Regions from separate parts of the Marinobacter sp. L-13 genome, predicted to be linked through region 3. Evidence: predicted binding sites of a transcription regulator. Region 3 holds the regulator's gene; each other region holds the start of a gene.
What was found. The regulator sigma-54, encoded in region 3, starts transcription at its own class of promoters, with help from an activator protein. The targets are predictions, from matches to a motif close to ANTGGCATNNANNTTGCTNT.
Positions count from the first base shown of each region.

Region 1 (4,196 bases), 190 kb from region 3:
CCAAAACCACCGCTCACCCCTTCCTGAATGGCAGCGAACGAACCGGCGTAGCTCGCGCCCTGCGATGCCCGCTTTTCCCGTACTTCACGGATGCGGTCCCGGGACCGGCTCAGCTCGTCCTCAAGACGCCTGTGCTGGTCGGCCTGCATCTCGGCCAAGCGGGACCCGTTGGTGGCTTCTTCTGCCTGGTTGCCCAGTCGCTGGCGCGCCATATTCTCGTCATAGTCCAGCGCCGTCACAATTTCGACACCGCCGTCGACCCGACGATTGGAAAGGATCACGGCGTCCGGCCCCATCTGTTCACTGACCTGCTTGAGCGCCTCGGCCATGGTCTGAGCAAAAAACCGTTTTACTTTCATGATGCCTCTTCCTCCACCGGCAACGCCGTGCCGGCGCTGTCCGCTCTGTCATCCGCGCCGTTACTGGCCAACGGACGCCACGATCGTAATCTGTTTGTTATCCGGAATTTCCTGGTACGAGAGCACATGGAGCCGCTCTACCCCGTAGCTGGCGAACTTCGCCAGCACCGGCCTCAGGGGCCCGGACACCAGCAGAATGGCTGGCTTGCCGAGCATCTCCTGACGCTGGACGCTCTCCTGAAGCGAGCGCTGGAGTTTTTCAACCATATTCGGCTCCAGGACCAGGCCAATATCTTCCTGTCCGCCGGATTGTTGACTCTGCTGAACAGACTTTAGCAATAACTGTTCCAGATCCGGATCCAGGGTGATCACCGGTATCTCTGATTCGTTGCCGCAGATACTCTGGACAATCATCCGGCGCAGGGACTGCCGCGCAACGGTGGTCAACAGCTTCGGATCCTGACTCTTCGGATGCACGTTCACGATGGCCTCGGCAATGGACCGCATGTCTCGGATCGGCACTTCTTCCTTCAGGAGGTTCTGCAGCACTTTCAGCAGCAGACTGATGGATACGGTGGTGGGTACCAGTTCCTCGGCCAGCTTCGGAGAAATCTTTTCAAGCTGATCCAGCCATTTCTGGACTTCCTCATGGCCCAGCAGCTCGTGGGCGTGTTTCTGCAGTACCTGGTTAAGGTGGGTCGCGACCACCGTACTGGCATCGACCACGGTATAGCCGAGCGTCTGGGCCTGGTCTTTCTTGTCTGGCTCAATCCAGCTGGCGTCCAGACCGAACGCCGGATCCTTGCCTTCAATGCCTTCTATCTTTCCGAATACCTGACCGGGGTCGATGGCCAGTTCGCGGTCCGGATGGATTTCCGCTTCGGCAATGGTCACGCCCATCAGGGTGATGCGGTAGACATTGGGCATCAGATCGAGGTTGTCTCGAATGTGGACCGAGGGCATCAGGAAGCCGAGATCCTGGGACAGCTTTTTACGAACGCCCTTGATACGACTGAGCAACTGGCCACCCTGTGACTTGTCCACCAGCGGGATCAACCGGTAACCCACTTCCAGACCGACAATATCGACAGTGGACACATCGTCCCAACCCAGCTCCTTGGTCTCTCCGGGGGCCGGTAGTTGACGCCCCTGATCGCCGCCAGCATCACCGCCTGGAGGCAGATCACGACCCGCCGGCCGTGGAGCCGCCCCGCCCGCGCCCCTAGCCGGGAATGCGCCATCTTCTTCGACGGTCTGTCTCTGGTGCTTCCAGATATACCAGGCAGCGCCGGCGGCCAGTGCACCCAGACCCAGGAAGGCCACGTGGGGCATTCCGGGAATCAGACCGAGAATGATCAGGATAGCGGCGGCAATGGACAGCGCCTTGGGCGCACTGAACATTTGCTGGAGGATCTGGCCGCCCATGTCCTGGCTGGAGGTAACCCGCGTTACCATGATTGCAGCAGACGTGGACAGCAGCAGCGAGGGAATCTGTGCCACCAGGCCGTCGCCAATGGTCAGCAGCGCATATCGCTCCATGGCCAGCCCGAAATCCAGGCCGTGCTGCAGCATACCAATGGCAATACCGCCAATGATGTTGATCGCAAGAATCAGCAGGCCGGCAATGGCGTCGCCCTTCACAAACTTGGACGCACCGTCCATGGAGCCGTAGAAATCCGCTTCCTGGGCGATTTCGGCACGTCGATGCTTGGCCTCATCCTGATTGATCAGGCCGGCGTTCAGGTCCGCATCAATCGCCATCTGCTTGCCTGGCATGGCATCCAGCGTGAAACGGGCGCTCACCTCGGAGACCCGGCCGGCACCCTTGGTCACGACCAGGAAGTTGATGATCATCAGGATCGCAAACACCACCAGACCCACGGCGTAATTGCCGCCGATCAGAACGGCGCCGAAGGATTCGATCACTTTACCGGCGGCATCGCCGCCTTCGTGGCCGTTCAGCAGAACAATCCGGGTGGACGCCACGTTCAGGGCGAGACGCAAAAGTGTGGCTACCAGCAGGACTGTCGGGAAGGACGCAAACTCCATCGGCCGCAGGGCGTAGACACACACCAGCAGAATGACAATGGACAGGGTGATGTTGAAAGTAAAGAACACGTCCAGGAGGAACGCCGGCATGGGCAGAATCATCATGCCCAGCAAGCCCATCAGCATGATGGGTATGCCCAGGTTGCCCCGCGTCAGGGTTTTGACGTTATTGAGGACTAAAGCTCTGTCCATGCCGGATACTTCTCCGATTGGCCGTGCCTGCAGGCGTTTTGAAGGTCGAAAATCTGACACCGGAGCGTCGTTTGGAAGGGTTATCGCAAGATCCGTACCACCCCTTAGGGGATTTCCGTTAAGCAGCCATTTGCGGCCTGACTCGCCTTGCCAGATGCGGTATCCTTGCGCCATTTGATCGCGACGCCAAAATTCCAACCAGACACACAGGTGACCCCATGCCAATCCACGAGGTAAAACACCCTCTGATCCGCCACAAGCTCGGCATCATGCGCCGTGCGGATATCAGCACCAAGAATTTCCGGGAGCTGGCACAGGAAGTCGGTGCACTCCTGACCTACGAGGCCACCAAAGACTTCAATCTGCAGGAAAAGACCATCGAAGGCTGGGCAGGGCCGGTTAACGTGGAACAGATTCACGGCAAGAAAGTCACCATCGTGCCGATCCTGCGGGCCGGCCTTGGCATGCTTGACGGTGTCCTCAGCCTGATTCCGGTGGCCCGGGTCAGTGTTGTCGGCCAGATCCGCAATGAGGAAACTCTCGAGGCCAGCACCTACCTTGAAAAGCTGGTGGGCGAACTGGACCAGCGCATGGCCATGATTGTCGATCCAATGCTCGCCACCGGCGGCTCAATGATCTCCACCATTGACCTGCTCAAGAAGGCTGGCAGCACCGAGATCCGGGCCCTGGTTCTGGTCGCCGCGCCCGAAGGCGTTGAAAAGGTTCTGGAGAAACATCCGGACGTATCTATCTACACCGCCTCCGTTGATGAGCGCCTCAACGACAAAGGCTACATCCTTCCGGGTCTCGGCGATGCCGGCGACAAAATCTTCGGCACCAAGCAAAAGGACGTTTAAGAATGCAGGACCATACCAACGACCCAGTCTGGAAACAGGCCATTGCTGGCTCCCAGATGCTGCTGGTGGCGTTCGGCGCGCTGGTTCTGATGCCACTGATTACCGGGCTGGATCCCAACGTGGCCCTGTTCACCGCCGGCCTGGGCACCCTGATCTTTCACGTGGTGACCGGCGGTCAGATCCCGATTTTCCTCGCGTCGTCCTTCGCCTTTATTGCCCCCGTGATTGCCTCCAAAGGCAAGTTCGGCATGGAAGAGACACTCGGCGGCCTGATGGCAGCGGGTATTCTCTATATTTTCCTCAGTGGACTGGTGCGGCTGCGGGGCACCGGCTTTGTCCGCCGCCTGCTGCCGCCAGTGGTTATCGGCCCGGTGATCATGACTATCGGTCTCGGCCTGGCGCCGGTTGCCGTTCACATGGCCTCCGGCCGCACCGGTGATGGCGCGAACCAGCTGATTCCCTACGACACGGCGATCTGGATCGCCATGATCTCGCTGGCCGTAACCATCATCATGTCGGTCTGGTCGAAAGGCATTTTCCGGCTGATTCCGATCATGTTCGGCGTTATCACCGGCTACATCCTCTCCGCGTTTGCCGGTATCGTGGATACCACGCCAATCCGGGACGCCGCCTGGTTCGCCGTTCCCAACTTTGTTGCGCCGGAATTCAGCTGGGGCGCCGTGCTGTTCATGATCCCCGTCGCCATTGCGCCGGCCATTGAACACATCGGTGACGTGCT
Region 1 is NZ_JBSXNQ010000055.1:51,074-55,269, forward strand. Features, by position in the region: gene flhF (flagellar biosynthesis GTPase FlhF) at 1-359, opposite strand, end outside; gene flhA (flagellar biosynthesis protein FlhA) at 420-2,600, opposite strand; gene upp (uracil phosphoribosyltransferase) at 2,819-3,457, shown strand; gene AC13DD_RS10875 (uracil-xanthine permease family protein) at 3,460-4,196, shown strand, end outside.
Region 1: a site for sigma-54 is predicted at 2,683-2,702, ahead of flhA (flagellar biosynthesis protein FlhA). Genes of this name have one in related genera too.

Region 2 (4,196 bases), on a different contig from region 3:
TTCTCCCTTCAGGTGAAAAAGAAGCTCCACGAGGAGCAGACACCGTTCCAGAAACTGGAGATCTACGAGACCGAGACCTTCGGCAACCTGATGGTTCTGGACGGCTGCGTGATGCTGACCACCCGCGATAACTTCCTGTACCACGAAATGATGACCCATCCGGCCCTGTTCACCCACCGGGACCCCAAAAAGGTGGTGATTGTCGGCGGCGGTGACTGTGGCACCCTGAAAGAGGTGCTCAAGCATCCGGGCGTTGAGGAAGCCTGGCAGGTGGAAATCGACGAGCGGGTAACCCGCATGTCGGAAAAATATTTTCCGGAGCTTTGCGAAGCGAACAGTGACCCGCGCGCCAATTTCTTCTTCGGAGATGGTATCCAGTGGATGCGGGACATTGAGCCGAACAGTGTCGACCTCATTATTATCGACAGCACCGATCCTGTCGGCCCGGCCGAAGGCCTGTTTGCCCTGGATTTTTACCGGGATGCCATGTTGGCGCTTCGAGAAGGCGGCATTATTGTCCAGCAGAGCGAATCACCGCTGCTGCACACCGACAGCATCATCAAGGGCATTCACGAGGACATGCGTAAGGCCGGATTCGAGCATGTGCAGACCATGCCATTCCCGCAACCGGTCTACCCCACCGGCTGGTGGAGCTGCACCATGGCCAGCAAGGAAAACCCGATCAAATACTTCCGCGAGGAAGATGCCAACAACCGGCCGTTCGTGACCCGATACTATAATTCCGGGGTTCATCACGGTGCCCTGGCGATGCCCCAGTTCATGGTGGATGCACTGGAAGATGAGGTCCGTCCGGAAGAAGGTTAAGGGGAAAGCGGGCAGACAAAGCAGACAAAAAAAGGGCGCCAGATGGCGCCCTTTTTCGTTGCTCGTGTCAACGATTACTGCTTGCCGCTGACAAACTCCGGATAGGCTTCCATGCCGCACTCGGACAGATCCACACCTTCGTACTCGTCTTCCTCGGAAACCCTGATGCCCATGACGGCTTTCAGGATGCCCCAGACGATCAGGCTGGTGACGAACACCCAGATGAAGATGGTGAGCATGCCGACCAGCTGACCCATGAAGGTAGCGTCTGCGTCGGACAGGAGAACCGCGAAGATACCCCAGATACCCACCACGCCGTGGACAGAGATGGCACCGACCGGGTCGTCAATGCGCAGCTTGTCCATGGTTACGATGGAGAAGACAACCAGGGTGCCGCCAATGGCGCCGATGATGGTGGCCAGCAGGGGAGAAGGATCCGCCGGCTCTGCAGTGATGGCAACCAGGCCAGCCAGGGCACCGTTCAGGGCCATGGTCAGGTCCGCTTTGCCGAACATCAGGCGTGCCACGATCAGGGCGGCAATCAGGCCACCGGCTGCAGCTGCGTTGGTGTTCAGGAACACGTTGGCAACTTCGTTGGCGACACCGATGCCACCCAGCTTCAGGGTGGAGCCGCCGTTAAAGCCGAACCAGCCCATCCAGAGGATGAAGGTACCAAGCGTTGCCAGGGGCAGGTTGGCGCCCGGGAAGGCACGGATTTCGCCTTTGGCGCCGTACTTGCCTTTACGGGCACCGAGGAGAAGAACGCCTGCCAGGGCCGCTGCTGCGCCTGCCATGTGAACGATACCGGAACCGGCGTAGTCGCTGTAGCTCAGCTCGTACATGCCGAATACCGCGTCGCCGTTCCAGGTCCAGGAACCCTGCATCGGGTAGATGAAGCCACACATAACGATGGCGAAAGCCAGGAAGGCCCAGAGCTTCATGCGCTCAGCCACGGCGCCGGAAACGATGGACATGGCGGTTGCAACGAAAACAACCTGGAAGAAGAAGTCAGAAGCGCCACTGTATTCGCCCATGTCGCCGAAGCCGGCTTCAGTGGAGGCTGCAATAACGCCCGCGATCGCTGCGTCGTCCATCTCGGCAACGGTTGTTACACCGCTCAGGAAGATACCGCCGTCGTACATGATGTCGTAGCCGACAATCAGGTACATGGTACAGGCGACCGCAAACAGGGCCACGTTCTTGGTCAGGATTTCAGTGGTGTTCTTGGCACGCACCAGGCCGGCTTCCAGCATGGCAAAGCCAGCGGCCATCCACATGACCAGGGCACCGCAAATCAGGAAGTAAAAGGTATCCAGCGCATACTGGAGTTCAAAAATGTGATTAAGATTGCTTTCCATATGAAGCCCTCCGCACGAGGCTTTTCAGGTTATAAATTTTTTTGCGTTGGCTGATCGAAAAATCAGAGCTGGTTCAGACCGCTTCTTCGCCGGTTTCGCCAGTCCGGATCCGGATGGCTTGAGCCAGTTCAGTCACGAAGATCTTGCCGTCACCGATCTTGCCGGTGTTGGCCGCCTTGGTGATGGACTCGATAACTTGGTCCAGAAGGTTGTCGCCGATAGCAACTTCCACCTTCACCTTGGGCAGGAAATCCACCACGTATTCCGCGCCACGATAGAGTTCTGTGTGGCCTTTTTGCCGACCGAAGCCTTTGACTTCAGTGACGGTTACGCCTTGAACGCCAATCTCGGATAATGCCTCACGGACATCGTCCAATTTGAAAGGCTTGATGATCGCTGTCACAAGTTTCATTGCTTTCTCCTTGGTAAAGCCGTCTCAACAGTGAGGGCCCGTCGGCCGGTTGTTGAGCTCGGGATGCTGCCACCTCGCACACCAATCGTGCGGATTGCGTACGAGAGCTTTAGCATCGGGTATGCCAACGCAAAAAAATATATTTAAAACAACAGGCTACGATATCCGCGTACCAGAATGGCGCAAAGTTGTGCACCAAAATGAAGCGGGTAGCCGGCCAGTGAGCCAAATTGGAGCGGGCTGCCTGACCGTTCGACCGCTATTATAGGGCCGACCGCCTACAGTATGGCAGGGGCTGCGGTGTGATACACTCCTGCAAACCGGTAACAGGCCCTCTCTTTTAGTCGAAGCCGGATATTTCAGAAATGTGTGAGGTGATGTGTGAAAGGTCCACAGGATATTTTTGCTCAGCTGCAGGGCCAGTTTGGCCAGTTTGTACCGGACATGGCCCGCGCTGCACGGGAAGATTTTGAAACCCAGGCCCGGGCCACCGTGATGTCCGTCCTGTCCCGCCTGGAGTTGGTAACGAGGGAAGAGTTCGACGCCCAGCAGGCGGTCCTGCTGAAGACCCGTGAAAAGGTGGACGCACTCGAGAAGCGGGTAGCCGAACTGGAAAATTCCCTGCCAAAACAGTAAACCACGGACACGCCCGGCAGGACGCCGGGCAAGCAGTTCCGGTCATTACCATGGAAGGTTGTCATGCTTGCTATCGTTCATTCCCGCGCCACCATTGGCGTGTCGGCGCCCGCCGTTACCGTTGAAGTCCATCTCTCAGGCGGCTTGCCTGCGCTCTCGATTGTGGGGCTGCCGGAAACCGGTGTAAGGGAGAGCAAAGAGCGTGTTCGCAGTGCCCTTCTGAACGCCGGGTTCGAGTTCCCCGCCCGGAGAATCACCATTAATCTTGCCCCTGCCGACTTGCCCAAAGAGGGTGGTCGCTTTGATCTGCCTATTGCCCTGGGCATTCTGGCGGCCTCGGGCCAGATTCCGGCCGAGAGCCTTTCGGACTGCGAATTTCTCGGCGAATTGTCCCTTGATGGTGCATTGAGGCCGCTTAAAGGCGTGCTGCCGGCGGTATTAGCCGCCCGGCAGGAGCAACGAAACCTGCTGGTTCCCCAGGGCAATGCCGAGGAGGCGGCCCTGGCCAGCCAGGGTGACGTTCTGGCTTCCGGCCACCTGCTGGCCGTGTGCGAGCACCTGAGTGGCCGCGCCCGCCTGGTGCCGGTGCCCAGGTCCTCGCTGGAACAGGCGCCGGGCAGCAACAGGGAAGTGCCGGACCTGTCGGATGTCCGTGGTCAGCGAGTTCCCCGCCGTGCACTGGAAGTGGCTGCGGCAGGCAGCCACAATCTGCTGTTCTTCGGCCCACCGGGAACCGGCAAGAGTATGCTGGCCAGTCGTTTGCCCGGCATTCTTCCGGGGCTGGATGATGGCTCCGCCATGGAAGTCGCCAGCGTGCATTCGGTGGCCGGGCTGCCGATTCGGGCCGGGGGCTGGCGCCAGCCGCCTTTCCGGGCGCCCCATCATACCGCTTCAGCGGTGGCCCTGGTGGGCGGCGGCAGCAGCCCGAGGCCCGGAGAAATCTCACTGGCTCACCGGGGCGTACT
Region 2 is NZ_JBSXNQ010000056.1:54,385-58,580, forward strand. Features, by position in the region: gene speE (polyamine aminopropyltransferase) at 1-825, shown strand, start outside; gene AC13DD_RS12145 (ammonium transporter) at 900-2,183, opposite strand; gene glnK (P-II family nitrogen regulator) at 2,257-2,595, opposite strand; gene AC13DD_RS12155 (accessory factor UbiK family protein) at 2,977-3,231, shown strand; gene AC13DD_RS12160 (YifB family Mg chelatase-like AAA ATPase) at 3,295-4,196, shown strand, end outside.
Region 2: a site for sigma-54 is predicted at 2,705-2,724, ahead of glnK (P-II family nitrogen regulator). Genes of this name have one in related genera too.

Region 3 (4,196 bases):
GAAAGGTTCCGCGCATCGATACTGACGGCCATCTTGCCCAGTCGACCAGGCCTGGTCTGGCTGGCGGCTTCCCGTGTGAGGGGGAAGAGCAGGCCAATAGGAAGATTGTCGATGCAATAAAACCCGAGGTCCTCCAGCACATGAAGTGCGGTACTCTTGCCCGAACCGGACCTGCCACTGACGATAATCAGCTTCATGACCACCTTACCTCCACTGCAGTGAATATCAGCCGCCTGAGGCGGTCATGCGCTGGTACAGCGTGCTGGCGTCCTCGGATTGCCGGAGGCGATCACAGAACGACCGCTCATTGAACTTTTCAGCCAGTTGGCTGAGCAGCTCCAGGTGTTCGCTCGTTGCTTCCTTCGGGACGATCAGGGCGAAAATCAGATCCACCGGCTGATTGTCGATAGCATCGAATTCGACGCTTTCTTCCAGCGTCATCAGCACGCCCACCACGTGATCAAGTCCTTCCAGACGGCAGTGGGGAATGGCGATTCCCTGGCCAATGCCGGTGCTGCCCAGGCGCTCGCGGGAAATCAGGTTGTTGAAGAGCTGGGTCTCGCTGAGCGTGTTGTCCTGATGGTTTATCTGCTCGGCAATAAACTCCAGGGCCCGTTTCTTGCTGGACGCAGCTACCCTGCAGAGGGTGAGCTCCGGAGCAAGAATGTTCTCTATGGTCAGGGATGTGTCGCTCATGGATCGACTGCGTTTCCGTTAAAAAAAAGGCTGCGACACGTTACTCATGTCGCAGCTCGATTAGATGAATTGCATGAAAACAGTCAGTTAGCGAGAGCCGTTTCCGTGCATCCGGTCTACATTCTTTTCCTTGTGCTTGAGGATCTGACGGTCAAGCTTGTCGATCAGGGCATCGATGGCTGCGTACATATCCTCATTTTCTGCCTTTGCGTGAATCTCACCACCAACCACATGCAACGTGGCTTCCGCAATCTGGCGCACCTTTTCCACTTCCAGGGTCACCTGGCAGTTACTGATGTGGTCAAAGTGACGCTCGAGCTTCTCGAACTTCTCTGAAACATAATCCTTCAGTGCGGGAGTCAGTTCTACGTGATGGCCTGAAATATTGAGTTGCATAGGCGTCTCCTGTTGTCATCGTGCCGGCTCCCGGGAGCCGGTCTGGGTGCTGGCGCATTATGCGCCGGCGAATACGGTGTTGCGTCCCGGCCCCCGGGTATTCAGACCAGCCGCTTGCGCTCGTTGGACGGCGGAATGTGCATGGCCTCCCGGTACTTGGCAACGGTGCGTCGCGCAACCTTGATACCCTGTTCCCCTAGCATGGCTGCAATTTTGCTGTCGCTCAACGGCTTTTTGGGCGTTTCCGCCGCAATCAGCTTCTTGATCATCGCGCGTATGGCCGTGGAGGAGCATTCTCCACCCTCGTCAGTGCTGACATGGCTGGAGAAGAAGTACTTCAGCTCGAAAATGCCACGGGGGGTATGCATGTATTTCTGGGTGGTTACCCGTGAAATGGTCGATTCATGCATCTCTACCGCCTGGGCGATGTCTGAAAGAATCAACGGTTTCATGGCTTCTTCACCGTGATCCAGGAATCCCTGCTGGTGCTCGACAATACGGGTCGCGACTTTCAGCAAGGTCTCATTGCGGCTCTGCAGGCTCTTGATGAACCACTTGGCCTCCTGCAACTGGTCGCGCAGGTAGGTGTTGTCTGCGCTGCTGTCCGCACGCCTTATAAGTGAAGCATAGCTGGCATTGACCCGGATGCGCGGTGCAATTTCAGGATTCAGCTCAACACGCCAGCGGCCATTGTGTTTGCGAACGATCACGTCCGGAATCACATAATCGGGTTCGGCCCGGTCAATGACATCGCCCGGCCGCGGATTCAGGCCGGTGATCAGCGCCAGGACATCCCGCAACTGGTCTTCTTTCAGGCGGCTGCGGCGCAGCAACTGGGCGTAATCGCGGTTGCCCAGCAGGTTGATGTAATGGGTAATTACAAGGCGTGCCTGGGCCAGCCAGGGTGTTTCCGGCGGCAGCTGGTTGAGCTGGATCAGCAGGCATTCCTGTAGGTCCCGGGCAAACACGCCGGGCGGATCAAAGTGTTGCAGGCGGTGAAGCACGGCTTCCACTTCATCCAGTTCAAGGGGGTCTTCATCGTTCTCATCCAGCAGTCCGGCGTGGATTTCCTCCAGCGGGCTGGTGATATAGCCCCGTTCGTCCACTGCATCCATCAGGGCATGGGCAATGGCCTGGTCCCGTTCACTGAGGGGCGTCAGATTGAGCTGCCATTCCAGGTGATCCTGAAGCGTTTCGGTCGGGGAATTACGGGTTTCGAAATCGTGATCGTTTTCGTCGTCGTTGCGGGCTGCCGGCGCTGGTGCGGACTGGTAGATGTCGTCCCAGGCGGTATCAACCGGCAGATCGTCCGGAATGTTGTCAGGAATCTCGTTCTCCGAGGACCAGTCCGGGCCGTTCTCGGATTCATCCCAGTCGCTGGCCGGTTCCGGGGCAGCTTCAGCGGCGGACTCGGTGGCGTTGGCCTCGCGCTCGTCGTTTTCGCTGGCTGCGTCGGTCTGGTCATCGTCCTCGGAGGTCTCCAGCATGGGGTTGGATTCCAGTGCCTGCTGGATTTCCTGCTGGAGGTCGAGAGTGGAGAGCTGGAGAAGCCGGATCGCCTGTTGCAGCTGGGGCGTCATGGTCAGGCTTTGACCCAGCTTTAACTGTAAGGAGGCTTTCATAACCATGGTTCAGGATCCGTCACTCATCAGCGCGTTGTGTCATAAGTCGTGAAAAAATCTTTATATGCCGGTTACTTGCCGTGATTTTAATTTACCCTAGCAAGTTCTTTGCCGAGTTTACTTGCTACAGATCATCAAAACAATCAGCCATTGGGTGTCAGAGTCTGAATTCGTCGCCGAGATAGACTTCCTTGACCTGCTGGTTGGCCAGGATGGCGTCGGCATTGCCGGAGGCGATGATGTGGCCGCCGGAAACAATGTAGGCATTCTCGCAGATGTCCAGGGTCTCACGCACGTTGTGGTCGGTGATCAAAACGCCAATGCCTTTGTCCCGAAGGTGCCGGATGATGTGTTTGATGTCGCTGACGGATATAGGGTCAACGCCGGCGAAGGGCTCATCCAGCAGGATGAAAGCCGGCTCCATGGCCAGGGCCCGGGCAATTTCCACCCGTCGCCGCTCACCACCGGACAGGGCCATACCAACGCTGTCCCGGATATGGGTGATGTGGAATTCCTCCAGCAGCTCCTCGAGCTTTTTCTGCCGGTCTGCCTTGCTCAGGCCCTGCCGCGTCTCGAGGATCGCCATGATGTTGTCGCGCACAGACAGTTTGCGGAAAACCGAGGCTTCCTGTGGCAGGTAGCCGATGCCCTGGCGGGCCCGACCATGCATGGGCAGGGGGGTGATATCCCGGCTGTCGATCGTTATCCGCCCGTGATCGGCAGGAACCAGCCCAACGATCATATAGAAGCAGGTGGTTTTCCCGGCACCGTTGGGACCAAGCAGCCCGACAATTTCCCCACTGCGGATTTCCAGGGAAACGTCGATCACCACTTTTTTCTGTTTGTAACTCTTTGCCAGGTTACTGGCTCTCAGAACTGCCATCGGATCCCTGTCTGTCTGTACTGCGTGGCTGAATCACCATCTCTACCCGGCCGCTGCCCTCGCCGGTGTCTGCGCCGCCCTCAGCGGTGACAACCCGGCCGACGGTATCATAATGAATGACATCACCCCGGAACAGGTTGCCATTCTGCTCGATGACTGCTTCCCGTTCAAAGGTCAGCTGGCTGTCGGTGGCAGACCAGGTAATGTTCAGGGCACGGGCATCGGTTTCGCCTTCCCCCTCGCGCGCCGGTTGACGGTATATAGCGGGCGTACCAGAGGCTTCGATCCGGCTCAGGCCGTCCTCGGTCCGGTACAGGACGACCCGCTCGGCAGTCAGGCGGGTATTGCCCTGCTCAAGTTCCACAGCGCCGGTGTAGGTGGCAATGCCCTGGCCGTCATCCAGGCGGGCGGTATCTGCGGTGACCTTGATAGGAGTGTCAGAATCAAGGTCAAATGCAGCCGCCGGGCCGATCATCACGACCGTTAGCAGGGCAGCCATCAGGCGCCGGTATCGGTTAGTTTCCGGTTTCATAGAGTCCTTCCACCTGGGAGTTCAGTTCCAGAATTCGTTCGTCTATCCACGCTTTCATGCCCGTGGC
Region 3 is NZ_JBSXNQ010000055.1:241,573-245,768, reverse strand. Features, by position in the region: gene rapZ (RNase adapter RapZ) at 1-197, opposite strand, end outside; gene ptsN (PTS IIA-like nitrogen regulatory protein PtsN) at 226-696, opposite strand; gene hpf (ribosome hibernation promoting factor) at 784-1,092, opposite strand; gene AC13DD_RS11800 (RNA polymerase factor sigma-54) at 1,194-2,720, opposite strand; gene lptB (LPS export ABC transporter ATP-binding protein) at 2,872-3,597, opposite strand; gene lptA (lipopolysaccharide transport periplasmic protein LptA) at 3,575-4,129, opposite strand; gene lptC (LPS export ABC transporter periplasmic protein LptC) at 4,113-4,196, opposite strand, start outside.